Regions from separate parts of the Thauera sp. SWB20 genome, predicted to be linked through region 3. Evidence: predicted binding sites of a transcription regulator. Region 3 holds the regulator's gene; each other region holds the start of a gene.

Region 1 (5,880 bases), on a different contig from region 3:
GGCCTTCACCGCGGCCATCACCTGGTTCTCCAGCCAGGCCCACAGGTAGGCGACGAGCGCCTCGCCGGGCGCTACCTGCCAGGCCGCGGCGGCGGCCGACCACGCGGTGGGAAAGGCGGGGGCCTCGATCGCCAGCAGGCGCGCGCGCCAGCCGGGAATCGACGCAAACGCATCCAGCTCGGCCAGCAGCCTCACCAGCGACCAGCCCATCTGCACCGTCTCGGCGCGCAGCTCGGCAGTCTCGCGGCTGGCGAGAAAGTCGTCATTGAGCCGCGCAAGCTCGGCGTCTTCGTTTCGCGACCACGCCGCGAGCTGGCAACCGAGCAGCGGCACCTCGAAGCGCGCCAGGCTCCATTCCAGCAGCTCGCCGATCCACGCCGCGGCCTCCGCCTCGCTGCGCACGAGGCCGCCCTCCACCGCCCACTCCAGGCCTTGCGAGTAGGTGTAGGCGCCGACGGGCAGCGCCGGGCTGGCGAGCTGCAGCAGGCGCACCAGCGGCAACAGGCCGCGACCCGCTCCCGCGGCGTTGCATTCCATGACAGCGGCTGCGGCGGCGCATGGCCTTGCCGGCGCCGGCATCGGGCGATGGGTGGCGGCGCTCATTGCCCGCTCATGAGGTGGATGCGCGCGCCGCTGCCGTCGCCCGGGTGCTGGTGGCCGGGCGCATAGGCGCCGGCCTCGGGCTCGAAGGGCGCGCGCAGCGCGCTCACCAGTGCGCCCAGCCCCACCAGCATGCCTTCGAGCACGTGATCGGCCTGGAGGCGCAGCCAGTCGCCGGCCTCGTCGTGCCCGACCTCGACCGCGACGTGGCGGTTGCCGAGGTGGAAGGCGGCGCGCGCCAGCGCTACCGCCGAGGCGCAGCGCGCCTCGAGCAGGTCCTCGGCGGCGGCGCGCACCTCGACGATGCGGCCGTCGCGTGCGCGCAGCTTCTGTCCGCCGCGCAGGATGGTGCCGCGCGGCAGGAAGAGGCCCACCTCGGCGCCTGAGGCGAGCCGGGTGCGCAGGCGGCTCCTGGTGCGGGCGCCGAAGTCGAGCTCGAGCACCTCGCTCGCCGGCTCGTCGCCCTCGTGGAACTGCTCGATCAGCAGCACGTCGGTGGCGGGAGCGGGCATCACGAAGTCGGCCAGGGTTTCTGCGGTCATCGGCATGGCGGGAGGTCTCCAGTGCGGTTCCGGTGCGCTGCGCTCAGAACAGGAAATAGCGTTGCGCCAGCGGCAGCTCGGTGGCGGGTTCGCAGGCGAGGTGCTCGCCGTCGGCGCGCACGACATAGGTCTCGGGATCGACCTCGATCTGCGGCGTGGCGTCGTTGAGCACCATGTCGGCCTTCGTCAGCGTGCGGCAGCCCTTCACCGCCACCAGCGGCTTCTGCAGCCCGAGCGCGGCCACCGCGGCGTTGTGCAGCGCGGCCTGCGACACGAAGGTCACCGCGCATTTCAGCGCGCGTCCGAAGCTGCCGAACATCGGCCGCCAATGCACCGGCTGCGGGGTCGGGATCGAGGCGTTGGGGTCGCCCATCGCGGCCGCGGCGATCATGCCGCCCTTGATCACCAGGCTCGGCTTGACGCCGAAGAAGGCCGGGCGCCACAGCACCAGGTCGGCGAGCTTGCCCGGCTCGATCGAGCCCACCTCGTGGGCGATGCCGTGGGTCAGCGCAGGGTTGATCGTGTACTTGGCGATGTAGCGCTTGACGCGGAAGTTGTCGTTGGCGGTGCTGCCCTCGACCACGGCCACCGCGTCCGGCACCGCCGCCGCCGCGCTGCGCCGCGGCGCCAGCCAGCCGCGCTGCAGCTTCATCTTGTGCGCGGTCTGCCAGGTGCGGATCACCACCTCGCCCACCCGGCCCATGGCCTGCGAGTCGGACGACATCATCGAGAACGCGCCGGTGTCGTGCAGGATGTCCTCGGCGGCGATGGTCTCGCGGCGGATGCGCGATTCGGCGAAGGCCACGTCCTCGGCGATGCTCGGATCGAGGTGGTGGCACACCATCAGCATGTCGAGGTGCTCGTCGATGGTGTTGACCGTGTAGGGCCGCGTCGGGTTGGTCGAGGACGGCAGCACGTTGGGGCGGCTGATCGCGCGGATGATGTCCGGCGCGTGGCCGCCGCCCGCGCCCTCGGTGTGGAAGGTGTGGATGGTGCGATCCTTGAACGCCGCCAGCGTGGTCTCGACGAAGCCCGACTCGTTGAGCGTGTCGGTGTGGATGGCGACCTGGATGTCCATCTGCTCGGCCACCGTCAGGCAGTTGTCGATCGCCGCCGGCGTCGTGCCCCAGTCCTCGTGCAGCTTCAGCCCGATCACGCCGGCCTGCACCTGCTCCTTCAGCGGCGCCGGCAGGCTGGCGTTGCCCTTGCCGAAGAAGCCGAGGTTCATCGGGAAGGCCTCGGCCGCCTCCAGCATGCGGTGGATGTGCCAGGGGCCCGGCGTGCACGTGGTCGCGAAGGTGCCGGTCGCCGGCCCGGTGCCGCCGCCCAGCATGGTGGTGACGCCCGAGCTCAGCGCCTCCTCGATCTGCTGCGGGCAGATCCAGTGGATGTGGCTGTCGATGCCGCCCGCGGTGAGGATCATGCCCTCGCCGGCGATCACCTCGGTGCCGGCGCCGATCGGGATCGTCACCCCGGGCTGGATGTCCGGGTTGCCGCCCTTGCCGATCCTCCAGATGCGGCCGTCCTTGAGACCCACGTCGGCCTTCACGATGCCCGCCACCGCGTCGATGACCAGCGCGTTGGTGACGATGGTGTCCGCCACGTCGGCGGCCACGCCCTGGCCCTGGCCCATGCCGTCGCGGATCACCTTGCCGCCGCCGAACTTCACCTCTTCGCCGTAGATGGTGAAGTCCTTCTCCACCTCGATCACGAGCTCGGTGTCGGCCAGGCGGAGCCGGTCGCCCACCGTGGGGCCGAACATCTCCGCGTACGCGCGGCGCGAGATCGTCGCCATCACAGGCTCCCTTGCGTCCGGTGCGCGGCGGGCGCGGTCGCGGGCTCGTCCAGCCGTCCCATGACGAGGCCGTTGAAGCCGTACACCTCGCGCTCGCCATCGAGCGCCACCAGCTCGACGGTGCGCCACTGTCCGGGCTCGAAGCGCACCGCCGTGCCGGCGGCGATGTTCAGGCGGAAGCCGCGCGCCGCCGCGCGGTCGAAGTCGAGCGCGCTGTTGGTCTCGGCGAAGTGGTAGTGCGAGCCGACCTGGATCGGGCGGTCGCCGGTGTTGCTCACCACCAGCGCGCGCGTGGCACGGCCGGCGGCGAGTTCGATGTCGCCGTCGGCGACGAAGAGTTCTCCGGGGATCATCGGCCTGCTCCTCACACGATCGGGTTATGCACGGTCACCAGCTTGGTGCCATCGGGAAACGTCGCCTCCACCTGGATGTCGGGGATCATCTCCGCGACGCCCTCCATCACGTCCGCGCGCGTCAGCAGGGTCGCGCCGTAGCCCATCAGCTCCGCCACCGTGCGGCCGTCGCGCGCGCCCTCGAGGATCGCGCAGGTGATCAGCGCCACCGCCTCCGGGTAGTTCAGCTTCAGGCCGCGCGCGCGCCGGCGTTCGGCGAGCAGGCCGGCGGTGAACACCAGCAGCTTGTCCTTCTCGCGTGGGCTCAGTTCCATCGTCTTCCTCCGCGGCGGCGCGCTGCCGCCCATGGGTTTCAGGTGTTCCAGATCCGCGGCGTGTGCGCCGCCCGTCCCGCGACTGCCGGGCGCGCCGTCGCCCACAGGCGGGTGAACCACTGCCGGCCGGGCTCGCAGGCCGGCCCCAGCCAGCGCGCCACGAGCACGCCCGGCAGCAGGCTCACCGCGCCTTCGCCGGCCGCGGGCGAGAGCGCGCGCCAGGCATCGCGCAAGGCCTCGTCGCAGCGCGGCGAGGCGATCAGCAGGCTCGCGCTCACCGGCTGGCCGTGCAGGCCGGGCGCGGCGGCGAGCAGCCCGCCACCGCCATGCACGACGCCGCGCTCCAGCCAGACCGGCCGGCCGTCGCGCTCGATGCGGGTGCGCATCGCCAGCTCGCCGTGGGCGAAGCGTTCGCCGGAGGCCGTGCGGCCGAAGCACAGCATCTCGCTGCCGATGAAGCAGGCATCGCCTTCCAGGCGCACCTCGGTGGCGAGCCCGGCGAGCGCGCCTTCATGGACGATGCTCTCCTGCGGCAGCCACTCGCACACCGCGCCCGTCGCCACCGCGATGTGCTGCGCGAGCACGCCGCGCGCGCCGGCACTGCGATACCACTTGCCGGCACCCGGGGTGGTCAGCAGCACGTGCGCGCCCGCGCCGATGCGCAGGTCCACCCGCAGCTCGTCGCCGCCGACGATGCCGGCGGGCGGGTGCACCAGCAGGGTGTGGCAGACGGCCTCGCCTTCCGGGTAGAGCGCGCGCTGCACGCGCAGCGGGCCGAAGTGCTCACGGCGTGCGAGCACGCTGCGTGCGCCGCGCTTCTCGTATTCCAGGCTCAGCCCGGCGCGCCAGGGCGTGGACGCCGCGGCGCCGGCGGGGGGCAATAGCGAAGAGGCGAGGGGAGGCAGCGGCGGGTACATGGGGGAGGTTTAGCAAGACCCGGGCCAGCTCTCTGAACGCCCGATGGCTGCGCCTGACAGGGGTGTTGCGGGTGCGACGGTGGGGCTGCGCGGCGCGGCGGAGACCCATCGATGCCCCGTCCTGGTGCGTTCGCCTGTGGGCGCACCAGCGCGGTGCGGCTGCGCAGCGCGACCGTGCAGACCCGCCGGACCCGCCGCGCCCCGCGACGCGGCGACCCTCACACCGCGAGCGCCTCGCGCACCCCGTCGCGGTCCATGTCCGCCCCTGCGCCGCGCATGACGATCTCGCCGCGCTCCATCACCAGGTACTGGTCGGCGAGCGCGCGCGCGAAGTCGTAGTACTGCTCGACGAGCAGGATGGCCATCTCGCCGGTCTCGGCGAGGCTGCGGATGGCGCGCTCGATGTCCTTGATGATGGAGGGCTGGATGCCCTCGGTGGGCTCGTCGAGGATCAGCAGCCGGGGGCCGAAGGCGAGCGCGCGGCCGATCGCGAGCTGTTGCTGCTGGCCGCCGGAGAGGTCGCCGCCGCGCCGGCCCATCATCTGCCTCAGCACCGGGAACATGTCGAAGATGCGCGGCGGGATGGCGCTGCCGCGTGGCCGGGTGGCCAGGCCCATGAGCAGGTTCTCCTCGACGGTGAGGCGCGGGAAGATCTCGCGCCCCTGCGGGACGAAGCCGATGCCGGCTGCGACGCGCTTCCAGGACGGCGCGCGGGTGATGTCCTGGTCGTGGAAGGAAATGCTGCCGCTGGCGGCGGGCACCAGGCCCATCAGGGTCTTCAGCAGCGTGGTCTTGCCCACGCCGTTGCGCCCGAGCAGCGTCGTCACCTTGCCGACGGGCACGTCGAAGGACAGGCCGCGCAGGATGTGGCTGCCGCCGTAGTACTGGTTCAGGTTGTCGACTTTCAGCATGTTCGTTCAGCGCCCCAGGTAGACCTCGATCACGCGCGGATCCGCCTGCACCGTGGCGAGATCCCCCTCGGCCAGCACCGAACCCTCGCACAGCACCGTGACCTTGCCGCCGAGCGCCTCGACGAAGGCCATGTCGTGCTCGACCACCACCAGCGAGTGCTTGCCGGCGAGGCTCGTGAACAGCTCGGCGGTGCGCTCGGTCTCGTCGTCGGTCATGCCGGCGACCGGCTCGTCGAGCAGCAGCAGGCGTGGCTCCTGCATCAGCAGCATGCCGATCTCCAGCCACTGCTTCTGGCCGTGCGAGAGCAGCCCGGCGGGGCGGTCGGCGGCCTGGTCGAGGCGGATCTGGCGCAGCACCGCGGCGACGCGGTCGCGCTCGTCGTCGATGAGGCTGGCGAACAGGGTGCGGCGCACGCGCTTGTCGGCCTTCATGGCCAGCTCGAGGTTC
Region 2 (5,880 bases), on a different contig from region 3:
AGCACCGCGGAGAACTTCATGCGCTCGGCGAAGGCGCCGACGATGAGCGCACCGGTGATGCCGGCGAAGGTGGCCTGGAAGGCGATGAAGGCGAACTCGGGCAGCTTCACGGTCTCGGTGAAGGTGTCGGCGAGCGTCTCGATCGTCACCCCGGACAGGAAGACCTTGTCGAGCGAGCCGATGAAGGGGCTGGCTTCGGTGAAGGTCAGGCTGTAGCCGTAGATCGCGAACAGCAGGGCGTTGAGCGAGAACACGGTCATGACCTGCATGAGCACCGAGAGCATGTTCTTGGCGCGCACCATGCCGCCGTAGAACAGCGCCAGGCCGGGCAGGGCCATCATCAGCACGAGCAGCGTGGAGGTCATGATCCAGGCCACGTCGCCCTTGTGCACCTCGGCCACGGCGGCCGCGGCCTCCTGGGCGAAGGCGCCGCCGGAGACGCCGGCGAGCAGGGCTGCTGCCGGCAGGTATGCGAGGAGTTTTCTCATTTTGCGTTGCTCCCTTACAGCGCGTCCGGGCCGGTCTCGCCGGTGCGGATGCGGATGGCCTGCTCGAGTTCGAAGACGAAGATCTTGCCGTCGCCGATCTTGCCGGTGGCGGCGGACTTCTCGATCGCTTCGATCGCCTGGTCGAGGATGTCGTCGGGGATGGCGGCCTCGACCTTGACCTTGGGCAGGAAGTCGACGACGTACTCGGCGCCGCGATAGAGCTCGGTGTGGCCCTTCTGGCGGCCGAAGCCCTTGACCTCGGTCACGGTGATGCCCTGCACGCCGATGGCCGAGAGCGCCTCGCGGACCTCGTCGAGCTTGAAGGGCTTGATGATTGCAGCGATGAATTTCATGTCTTTCTCCGGTTCCGGATGGGCGATGCTCAGAAGCTCTTGGCGATCGACAGGATCACGCGCTCGTCGGCGAGGTCGGCATTGTCCACGTCTGTGTCGACGTAGTGCAGGCCGAAGTTGAAGCCGCCGAACTCCTTGGTGACGCCCAGCTTCCAGTCGGTGTAGTCGTCCTGGCCCTTGATGTCGCTGTAACCGACGTGGGCGGCGAGGGTGAAGCCGCCGCCGACATCGACCGCGGCGCCGAGGTCGTAGTACTGGCTGCCGTCCGACTTGTCGTAGCCGAACAGGTCGGTGAAGGCGTACGAGTACTTGAAGGACAGGAACTCCCACGACAGGCCGACATAGCCCTCGAGCGTGTTCGGGCTGTTGTAGGGCTTGGGGTAGCTGCCGGGGTAGTAGTACTGCAGCAGGCCGACGTCGTAGCCGATGGCGCCGACCGTCCCCTTGTAACCGCCGTAGAGGTCGAGCTCGAGGCTGTTGCTGACGTCCGTGTTGGCGTCCGACAGCCACGACACGTTCGAGCCCCACACGCCGGCGTACAGGCCGCTGTCGTGGGCGTAGTCGAAGCCGCCCTGCAGCGCGGGACGCTCGTCGGTCTGGCTCCAGCCGCGGTAGGCGTAGTCGGACACCAGGCCGACGTTGGCGGTGAAGGGGCCGTCGCCGGCATGGGCGGTGCCGGCGGTGGCGATCGTGGCGAGGATGGCGAGCGCGGTGGCGAGCGGTTTCGTGTGCATGGTCATCTCCTGACGAGGTTTGGAAAGTTCGCGACGAGACTCCCTAAGCACGTGGCGTGCCAGGGTGCGGAAAGCCCGGTGATTCCTGGGTTTCCGCTTGTCGGCGGGCGGATCTTGCTGCGCTGCGGCAGGGATGGGCGCGCGATTTCGGGGCGTTGCGCACCAATGTGGTGCGTCATTCGTGTTGTGCGAGCGATGGTTGACGGTTCTTGGCGCCAGATCGCGACTTGCGTCGCTCCTACGAAAACCTTCGCCCACCCCTGCGTCGCCCGGGCTCCCGCCGGAGCGACGCAAGTCGTGATCACGGCAATGTCGCGCGCACCGCGCCTGCGCCGATCGTGTGCGGCGGGCCGCCGGCGCTCCAGTCGGCAGGGGCGTGCGTGCTAGACTCCGACGCCTCTGCAACCCGGAATCCACGCCATCATGAGCACGCCCCGCATCCTCGACGAAATCGGTGCCCGCCTCTCCGAACTCGCCGCCAACAGCCCCGTCCGCGACATCGAGAAGAACGCCAAGGCCATGCTCGGCTCGGCCTTCGGCAAGCTCGACCTGGTCACCCGCGAGGAATTCGAGGTGCAGCGCGAGGTGCTCGCGCAGGCGCGGCGCAAGCTCGCCGAGCTCGAGGCGCGCGTCGCCGAACTGGAAGCGAAGCTGGCCGGCGGCGACAAGGCCTGATCCAGCTGCGTTTCCACACGCTGCATTCGCGTCTGGCGGCGCTCCTGCGGAAACCGGCAAGGTTCCCGGAAACCTCGTAGGAGCGGCGCCAGCCGCGAACGGACGGTGGGTGGCGATGGGCGTCGCGACACGCTGGATGCTGCGTTCGCGTCTGCATGAAACACCGTATGCGTCTCGTGACCGAATGCCCCCGGTCCCGCGTTCCGCATATTTCTTTGTCATCGACCGCGGCTCCGCTAGACTGACGATTCCTTTCCGTCCGGAGTCGCAGATGTCGCTCGCCCTCGTTCATGCGCGCGCGCTCGACGGGATCGAGGCGCCCCCGGTCACGGTCGAGGTCCACCTGGGCAACGGCCTGCCCCAGTTCCATCTCGTCGGCCTCGCCGACACCGAGGTGCGCGAGGCGCGCGACCGCGTGCGTGCGGCGATCCAGTCGGCGCAGTTCGAGTTTCCCCAGCGCCGCATCACCGTCAACCTCGCGCCTGCAGACCTGCCCAAGGAGGGCGGGCGCTTCGATCTCGCGATTGCGATCGGCATCCTCGCCGCCTCCGGCCAGGTGGCCGAGCGGCTGCTCCCGCGCCTGGAGCTGTGCGGCGAGCTTTCGCTGAACGGCGGATTGCGCCCGGTGCGCGGGGTGCTCTCGGCAGCGCTCGCCGCCGCGCGCGCCGGACGCGCGCTGGTGCTGGCGCCCGCCAATGCGGCCGAGGCCGCGCTCGCGCGCAGCGCCACCGTGCTCCCGGCCGACAGCCTGGGCGCGGTGTGCGCGCATCTCAACGGACACACCCGCCTCGAGCCGGCGCTCGCGGCGGCCCCCGAGGACGAGGACGCCGCCGGGCTGCCCGATCTCGCCGATGTGCGCGGTCAACTGCAGGCGCGGCGTGCGCTCGAGGTCGCCGCGGCGGGCGGGCATTCCCTGCTGCTGTTCGGACCGCCGGGTACCGGCAAGTCGATGCTGGCGCAGCGCCTGCCCGGCGTGCTGCCGGCGATGGATGAGGACGAGGCGATCGAGGCCGCCGCGGTGGCCTCGATCGAGGGGCGCCTCGATCCGCGCAGCTTCCACCGCAGACCTTTTCGGTCGCCGCATCACTCGGCCTCGGCGGCGGCGCTGGTGGGCGGCGGCGCGGTGCCGCGCCCGGGCGAGATCTCGCTCGCGCACCACGGCGTGCTGTTCCTCGACGAGCTGCCCGAGTTCGACCGCCGTGTGCTCGAGTCCCTGCGCGAGCCGCTCGAGACCGGCACCGTCACGGTGTCGCGCGCGCGCCGGCGCGCCGAATTCCCCGCCCGCTTCCAGCTCGTCGCGGCAATGAATCCCTGTCCCTGCGGCCATCTCGGTGATCCGCGCCGCGCCTGCCGGTGCACGCCCGAGCAGGTGGCGCGCTACCGCGGGCGGCTGTCCGGCCCCTTTCTCGACCGCATCGACCTCACCGTCGAGGTGCCTGCAATCGCGCCGGAGGTCCTGCTCGAAAGCCCGCCGGGCGAGCCCTCCAGCGCGGTGCGCGCGCGGGTGGCGGCGGCGCGTGCGCTGCAGGCAACGCGTCAGGGCTGTCCGAACGCCCGCCTGCCGGCCGGCGAGGTGGAGCGCCACTGTCGCCCCGATCCGGGCGGCGAAACCCTGCTGCGCCAGGCGATGCAGCGGCTCGACCTGTCGGCGCGGGCGTATCATCGTGTCCTGCGCGTCGCGCGCACGCTCGCCGATCTCGCCGGCGCGTCCCGTCCGGGGGCAGCCCAGGTGGCCGAGGCGATCCAGTACCGGCGCAGCCTCGACTCCCGCTGAACGACCCCGCGCCCCGTGCGCCGTCGGCTGCGGACGACGACACCAGGAGTCCGCCCGAAGGCGTACATGATCCGACCGCTCACCCACGCCCGCCTCGCTTCGCTGCTGGCAGCCCTGTCCTCGATCGGCCCGTTCGCGATCGATGCCTATCTGCCCGCCTTTCCGGCGATCGCGGCGGCGTTGGGCGCGAGCCGGCTGGAGGTGCAGCAGACGCTGACGATCTACATGGTGGCGCTCGCGTCCATGGTGCTATGGCACGGTGCGCTCGCCGACCGTTTCGGGCGTCGCCGCGTGCTGGTCGCGTTGACGGTGGTGTTCGCGCTCGCCTCGCTTGTGTGCGCGCTGGCGCCGAGCATCGAGTGGCTGTGGTTCGGGCGCGCCCTGCAGGGGCTGAGCGGCGGCGCGGGCATCGTGGTCGGGCGTGCGGTGGTGCGCGACCTGCACGAGGGGCCGCAGGCGCAGCGCCTGATGTCGCGGGTGATGCTGATCTTCGCACTCGCTCCGGCGCTGGCGCCGATGCTGGGCGCGGGCCTGCTCGCGCTCGCAGGCTGGCGGGCGATCTTCTTCTTCCTCGCCCTTTTCGGGCTCGCGCTCGCGTGGACGACGTGGCGCTTCCTGCCCGAGACGCTCGCCGAGGAGGACCGCCAGCCGCTGCATCCGCGGCCGCTGCTGCGCGCCTACCTGGCGATCTTCCGCCACCCGGCCTTCATGCTGCTGGCGCTCGGGGTGGCGTTGAACTTCAACGGATTCTTCCTCTATGTGCTGTCGGCACCGGTCTTCATCCTCGAGCATCTCGGTCTCGGCAGCGGCGGCTTCGTCTGGCTGTTCGGTCCGGCGGTGGGGGGCATGATGATCGGTTCGGTGCTCTCCGAGCGCATGGCGGGGCGCTGGTCGCCGGTGCGCACCGTGGGCTTCGGCTTCGTTCTGATGTTCGCTGCGGTGGTCGCCAACGCCGCGGTGTCGGGCCTGCTGGTGCCCGGGGTGCCGGTCTCGGTGCTGCCGATCGGCTTGTTCAGCTGCGGCATGGCGGTGGCGATGCCGAGCATGAGCCTGCTCGGGCTGGAGATCTTTCCCGAGCGCCGCGGCATGGCGTCGAGCTGCCAGAGCTTCCTGCAGATCGGCTTCAACGCCGCGAGCTCGGCGCTGGTGGCGCCGCTGCTGTGGTCGAGTCCGCTCGGGCTGGCTTCGGGGATGGGCATGTTCGCCGCACTCGGGCTGTGTGCCTGGGTGGCGTGGCGGCGGTTGGCAGCGTGCGGGCACCCGGCCGGCGACGGGACGGCTTAGCGAGAGGGCGCCGCGGCCGTAATGGTTGGCCCTTATTTTTGTCGTGCGCGCCTTCGGCTAAGGTCACGCCTCGCTCTGGAATGCCGCGCCTGCCGACTGCCCAGCGCGCGCAGTGGCTCTGTTGCGCCGGCACTCCAGTCCTCCCGCTCTTCTCGCCGCAAGGAATCGCAACGCTATGCTCGAAGTGGACGGCCTCGTCAAAGCCTTCGGCGGCTTCCGTGCCGTGGACGGCTGCACCCTGCGGGTGGGCAAGGGCGAGATCCTCGGCCTCATCGGCCCCAACGGTGCGGGCAAGACCACGCTGTTCAACCTGGTCGCCGGCGCCCTGCAGCCCACCGCGGGCACCATCCGCTTCCTCGGCGAGGACATCACCGCGCTGCCCACCGACGCGCGCTTCCACAAGGGTCTGGTGCGCACCTTCCAGATCCCGCATGAGTTCCACAATCTCACTGCGCGCGAGAACCTCATGATGGTGCCGCCTGCGCAGCCGGGCGAGAACCTCTTCGCCAACTGGTTCGCCGCCGCCAAGGTGCGCGCGGCCGAGGAGGCGGTACGCAGGAAGGCCGACGACA
Region 3 (5,880 bases):
CGCGCAGCTTGAGGATGGTCGAGCGCACTGCGGCCTCGAGCAGCACCGCGAGGTTGCGTCCCGCGGCCACCGGCAGCACGACGCGGGCGACCTTCACGCCGAGGATGTCCTGCGTCTCCTGCTGCAGCGGCAGCCGGCAGGGGTCGTCGGGACCGGGTTGGCGGCGGTCGAGGTGGCAGATCAGGCGCAGGCGCATCTTCCGCCGGCACGCGGTCTCGCCGAAGATGGTGCGGATGTTGATCAGGCCGAGGCCGCGCACTTCGATGAAATCCTGCAGCATCTCGGGGCAGCGGCCCTCGAGCACCGTGGGCGCGATGCGCGACAGCTCGACCACGTCGTCGGCGACGAGGCCGTGGCCGCGCGAGATCAGCTCGAGGCCGAGCTCGGATTTGCCCGCGCCGGAATCGCCGGTGATCATCACGCCGAGCCCGAGCACGTCCATGAACACGCCGTGCAGCGAGACCTTCTCGGCGAGCTCGCGCGACAGGTAGAGGCGGAGCTGGTCGATCACGCTCGCCGAGGGGTGGCGCGCGGTGAACAGCGCGACGTCGTGCGCCTCGCAGATGCCGTGGAGGATGTTGGGGATCTCGCAGCCGTCGGCGACGATGATCGCGGGGGGGTGCGCCGAGAGGATCTCGTTGAGGTGGTGGGCGACCTTCTCGTTCGCCTGGCGTTGCGCCCACGCGAGCTCTGCGGCGCCGAGCACCTGTAGCCGGGTGGGGTGGATCAGGTTGAGGTGGCCGACGAGGTCGGCCGGCCAGATGCGCTCTTCGGCGACCGACAGACGGGCACCGATCGGTCCGCTGACGTGGACGAGGCTCAGGCTTTCGCGGTGCGCCTCATACAGCCGGGTCAGGCTGGTTTGCCGCATCGGCACCCCAATTCACGAACAGGCGGTGGATCTGTGCGGCATCCGTCGCGCCGTGCAGGGTCTCGCGGAACTCGCGGTCGCTGAACATCTGCGCGAGCTCGGACAGCAGCTGCAGATGGGTTTCGTTGGCCTGTTCGGGCACGAGCAGCACGAACAGCATGTCCACCGGACGGCCGTCGGGAGCATCGAACTGCACCGGGGTGGCCAGGCGCAGAAAAGCGCCGGCGGCGTCCTTGAGCCCCTTGATGCGGCCGTGCGGGATGGCGATGCCCTGGCCCAGTCCGGTCGAGCCGAGGCGTTCGCGGGTGAACAGGCTGTCGAACACGGTGCTGCGGGCGATGCCCTGGTTGTTCTCGAACAGCAGGCCGGCCTGTTCGAAGACGCGCTTCTTGCTGCTCGCGTCGAGATCGATCACCACGTTGGAAAGCGGCAGGAGTTGGGATATCAGGCTCATTCGCAGGTGGGCTCGCGCACTCTTCCGTCAGCTGCCGCCAGGGGGGCGGGAATCCGGTCCGGGGCGTGTGCGGCCGCGCTTCGTGAAAACGCGCGCATTATAACCACACCCCGGACGGGGAGCTTCAAGCCGGTCCTCAGGCCTCGGGGACCTGGTGCTTGAGCGACTCGTGGTTATGGTCGGACTGCTTCTGCTTGTACTTCTGAACCTGACGGTCGAGCTTGTCGGTCATCGCGTCGATCGCCGCGTAGAGGTCGGCGTCGTCCGCTTCGACGAAGAGGTCCTTGCCGCGCACGTGCAGCGTCACCTCGGCTTTCTGCTTGAGCTTTTCGACCGACAGGATGACGGTGACGCTGGTGACGTTGTCGAAATGGCGGATGACGCGATCGAGCTTGGAGGTCACGTATTCGCGGATGGCGGGGGTGACTTCGACGTGGCGCCCGGTGATGTTCAGATTCATGGATGACTCCTGTTGTTGTCAGAGGGATTTGCGCAGGCTGACCGGCGGGATGTTGAGGGACTCGCGGTACTTGGCGATCGTGCGCCTCGCCACGACGATTCCCTGTTGGCCGAGAATTTCGGCGATCTTGGCGTCGGACAGCGGCTTCTTGCTGTCCTCCGCGTCCACCAGCTGGCGAATCAGCGCACGAATCGCCGTGGAGGAAGCCGCACCGCCGGTGTCGGTCGCGACATGACTGCCGAAAAAATACTTGAGCTCGAAGACTCCGCGCGGCGTCGCCATGTACTTCTGCGTGGTGACGCGCGAGACGGTGGATTCGTGCAGCTCGAGCTGGTCTGCGATCTCCCTTAGGGTGAGTGGCCGCATCGCCACGTCCCCATGATCGAAGAACTGCCGTTGCTGGTCAACGATGGCCTGGGACACGCGCAGGATGGTGTCGAAGCGCTGCTGGACGTTCTTGATCAGCCAGCGCGCCTCCTGCAGCTGCCCGCCGAGGCCGCCGCCCTGTGCGCGGTTCTGCTGGAGCAGACTGGCGTACAGGCGGTTGATGCGCAGGCGGGGCATCGCTTCCTGGTTCAGGCTCACGGTCCATTGGCCGCGCAGCTTGCGCACGACGACGTCGGGCAGCACGTAGCGCGTCTCGGCGGTGGAGTAGCGCGAGCCGGGGTGGGGGTCGAGGCTGCAGATCAGGGCCTGCGCTTCGCGCAGACCCTCGTCGTCACAGCCGGTGAGCTTGCGGATACGGGCGAAGTTGCGCTCCGCGAGCAGTTCGAGGTGGCTGGTCACGATCTCGAGAGCGAGAGGGCGTATCGGGCACTCGGGCAAGGCCTGGAGCTGCAGGGCCAGACATTCCTGCGGGCTGCGCGCGCCGATCCCGGCCGGCTCGAGGCTCTGCACGTGGCGCAGGGCGATGGCGAGCTCGTCGAGATCGACCTCGGCGTCCTGCGGCAACAGCTCGAGGAGATCTTCCAGCGGCTGGTGCAGGTAGCCGTCGTCGTCGAGTGCCTCGATCAGGAAGCGCACCAGCGCGCGGTCGCGGTCGGACAGGGGCGAGAGGGCGACCTGCTGGTCGAGGTGTTCGCGCAGCGACACGCCGGCGGCCTGGATGTCCTGGTAGTCGCCGTCCTCGTCGTCCTCGCTGCGGCTGGACGCGCCCTGACCCACGTTGGACCAGTCGATGCCCTCGTCCTCGCTGCTGCCTTCGCCGCCCTCGTGCGTGATCGACTCGCCCGCCGGTTCGGCGGCGGGTTCCGGCGCGGCTTCGCGCTCGGGCGCGTTGCCCGGCGGCGGCGCGGGGGCGTAGTCGACGCCGCCGTCGCCATCCTCGCGCTCGAGCATGGGATTCTCGAGCAGCACGCGCTCGATCTCCTGGTTCAGCTCGATCGTAGACAGCTGCAGCAGCTTGATCGACTGCTGCAGCTGGGGCGTCAGCGTGAGGTGCTGGGAGAGCTTGAGCTGGAGGCTGGGTTTCATCGCGGTCGGCAGGAGGGCGGGCTCACAGGCGGAAGTGCTCGCCGAGGTAGACCTGGCGCACGCGCTCGTTCTCGATGATCTCGGTAGGTTCTCCGCTCGCCAGCACGCGACCTTCGCTGATGATGTAGGCGCGGTCGCAGATGCCCAAGGTCTCGCGCACGTTGTGGTCGGTGATCAGCACGCCGATGCCGCGCTCCTTGAGGAAGCGGATGATCTTCTGGATGTCGATGACCGCGATCGGATCGACCCCGGCGAAGGGCTCGTCGAGCAGGATCAGGCGCGGGTCGGTGGCGAGCGCGCGGGCGATCTCGCAGCGCCGGCGCTCCCCGCCCGAGAGCGAGATCGCGGTGTTGTCGCGCAGGTGATGGATGCCCAGTTCCATCAGCAGTTCCTCGAGCCGCTCCTCGATCTGGCGGCGTTCAAGCCCCTGGAGTTCGAGCACGGCGCGGATATTCTCGGCCACGCTGAGCTTGCGGAACACGCTCATCTCCTGCGGCAGGTAGGACAGGCCCAAGCGCGCGCGGGCGTGGATCGGCAGGTGGGTGAGGTCGGTGCCGTCGAGGGCGATCTGGCCGCCGTCGGCGCGCACTAGACCCACAATCATGTAGAAGCAGGTGGTCTTGCCGGCGCCGTTGGGACCGAGCAGGCCGACGACCTCGCCCGAGCCGACCTCGAAGCCGACGTCATGCACCACGGTGCGCGCCTTGTAGCGCTTTTGCAGGCCGGCGACCTTAAGCAGACTCATCGTAGGGCTCTTTCAGCAGCTTGCGGATCAGCTCGGGGGCGAAGCCCCGGGTTTGCAGGAAGCGCGCCTGGCGCGCCCATTCGCGTGCGTCGGCGGGTGGGGTGGCGAAGCGGCCGTGCAGCACCGCGCGCGCCCGCTCGATCTCGGATTCTACGCACTCGTCGGCGAGCGCCTCGTCGATCCGGTCACGGTCGATGCCTCGCCGCACGAGCTCGTTGCGCAATCGTGCGGTGCCGAAGCGCGCCGCCTTGCCGCGCACGAAGGCCTCGGCGTAGCGCTCGTCGGACTGCAGGCCGAGCTCGCGCATGCGCTCGAGCACCGCTTCGATCTCGGCCGGCTCGCCATGGGGTGCGAGCTTGCGCGCAAGTTCGGCGCGCGAGTGGTCGCGCCGGGCGAGATGGCGGAGCGCACGTTCGCGCAGGCTCGGCTCGCCCATGTCGGTGCCGACGGGGTCAGGCCTCGGCCGGCGCCGGGGCGGACGCGGCGGCGGGCGGCAGCTCGGGCAGGCCGACCGCGACCCGCACCTTGTTCTCGATCTCGCGGGCCAGCACCGGGTTGGCGCGCAGGAACTCGCGCGAGTTGTCCTTGCCCTGGCCGATCTTGTCGCCCTTGTAGGCGTACCAGGCGCCCGACTTGTCGACGATCTTGTGCTCGACGCCGAGGTCGATGATCTCGCCTTCGCGCGAGATGCCCTCGCCGTAAAGGATGTCGAAGTGGGCTTCCTTGAACGGTGGCGAGACCTTGTTCTTGACCACCTTGACGCGGGTCTCGGAGCCGACCACCTCGTCACCCTTCTTGATCGTGCCGGTGCGGCGGATGTCCATGCGCACCGAGGCGTAGAACTTGAGCGCGTTGCCGCCGGTGGTGGTCTCCGGGCTGCCGAACATCACGCCGATCTTCATGCGGATCTGGTTGATGAAGATCACCAGGGTATTGGTGCGCTTGATGTTGGCGGTGAGCTTGCGCAGTGCCTGCGACATCAGGCGGGCCTGCAGGCCGGGGAGCTGGTCGCCCATCTCGCCCTCGATCTCGGCCTTGGGGGTGAGCGCGGCGACCGAGTCGATGACCACGATGTCCACGCCGCCCGAGCGCACCAGCATGTCGGCGATCTCGAGCGCCTGTTCGCCGGTGTCGGGCTGCGAGATCAGCAGATCCTCGATGTCGACGCCGAGTTTTTCCGCGTAGCCGACGTCGAGCGCGTGCTCGGCGTCGATGAAGGCCGCGGTGCCGCCGAGCTTCTGCATCTCGGCGATGACCTGCAGGGTGAGCGTGGTCTTGCCGGAGGATTCGGGGCCGTAGATCTCGACCACCCGACCGCGCGGCAGACCGCCGAGCCCGAGCGCGATGTCGAGTCCGAGCGAGCCGGTGGAGACGGTCTGGATGTCGCGCTCGATGCTGCCGTCGCCCATGCGCATGATCGAACCCTTGCCGAACTGCTTTTCGATCTGCGACAGCGCCGCGGAGAGGGCTTTGGCCTTGTTTTCGTCCATGGAAGTGCGTCCTGTTTGATTGCCTGATTATGGCACAAAGATTGCAGACATGCGGGGTGCAGGCCTGATGCCGTAAGTGTAGAGCCTGTATGCAATTACAGCAAACATGTCATGCGGATTTCCGGCGCGGGGCTGCGTCCGGCGAAGTGGCGAGGGTGGCGGTTCGGATTTCCCGGCCCCGTGCGCCCTGCGCCCCTCAGACGCAGCGTTCGAGTACGCCTTGCAGGGCGAGGATCACCGTCTGCCGGCGCACCGCGGCGCGGTCGCCGTCGAGATGGACGGTGACGACCCCGGTGGGGCCGTCGCGCCGTGCCCAAGCGAGGCAGACCGTGCCGACCGGCTTGGCGGGGCTGCCTCCACCCGGTCCCGCGACCCCGGACACGGCCA

The links. The regulator sigma-54, encoded in region 3, starts transcription at its own class of promoters, with help from an activator protein. The targets are predictions, from matches to a motif close to TGGCACGCTTNCTGCTNA.
Region 1: PO78_RS14460 (urease accessory protein UreD) is a predicted target of sigma-54. The motif match lies at 4,531-4,548, and genes of this name have one in related genera.
Region 2: PO78_RS05730 (TorF family putative porin) is a predicted target of sigma-54. The motif match lies at 1,620-1,637, and genes of this name have one in related genera.

What each region holds. Positions count from the first base shown of each region.
Region 1 is NZ_JTDM01000020.1:92,799-98,678, forward strand. Features, by position in the region: gene PO78_RS14435 (urease accessory protein UreF) at 1-537, opposite strand, end outside; gene ureE (urease accessory protein UreE) at 600-1,148, opposite strand; gene ureC (urease subunit alpha) at 1,186-2,937, opposite strand; gene PO78_RS14450 (urease subunit beta) at 2,937-3,290, opposite strand; gene ureA (urease subunit gamma) at 3,302-3,604, opposite strand; gene PO78_RS14460 (urease accessory protein UreD) at 3,643-4,521, opposite strand; gene urtE (urea ABC transporter ATP-binding subunit UrtE) at 4,740-5,432, opposite strand; gene urtD (urea ABC transporter ATP-binding protein UrtD) at 5,439-5,880, opposite strand, start outside.
Region 2 is NZ_JTDM01000014.1:162,809-168,688, forward strand. Features, by position in the region: gene PO78_RS05720 (ammonium transporter) at 1-392, opposite strand, end outside; gene glnK (P-II family nitrogen regulator) at 503-841, opposite strand; gene PO78_RS05730 (TorF family putative porin) at 871-1,575, opposite strand; gene PO78_RS05735 (accessory factor UbiK family protein) at 1,999-2,250, shown strand; gene PO78_RS05740 (YifB family Mg chelatase-like AAA ATPase) at 2,522-4,024, shown strand; gene PO78_RS05745 (multidrug effflux MFS transporter) at 4,091-5,308, shown strand; gene PO78_RS05750 (ABC transporter ATP-binding protein) at 5,484-5,880, shown strand, end outside.
Region 3 is NZ_JTDM01000019.1:103,058-108,937, forward strand. Features, by position in the region: gene hprK (HPr(Ser) kinase/phosphatase) at 1-871, opposite strand, end outside; gene ptsN (PTS IIA-like nitrogen regulatory protein PtsN) at 840-1,325, opposite strand; gene hpf (ribosome hibernation-promoting factor, HPF/YfiA family) at 1,462-1,785, opposite strand; gene PO78_RS12320 (RNA polymerase factor sigma-54) at 1,804-3,258, opposite strand; gene lptB (LPS export ABC transporter ATP-binding protein) at 3,281-4,003, opposite strand; gene recX (recombination regulator RecX) at 3,990-4,439, opposite strand; gene recA (recombinase RecA) at 4,456-5,493, opposite strand; gene pncC (nicotinamide-nucleotide amidase) at 5,690-5,880, opposite strand, start outside.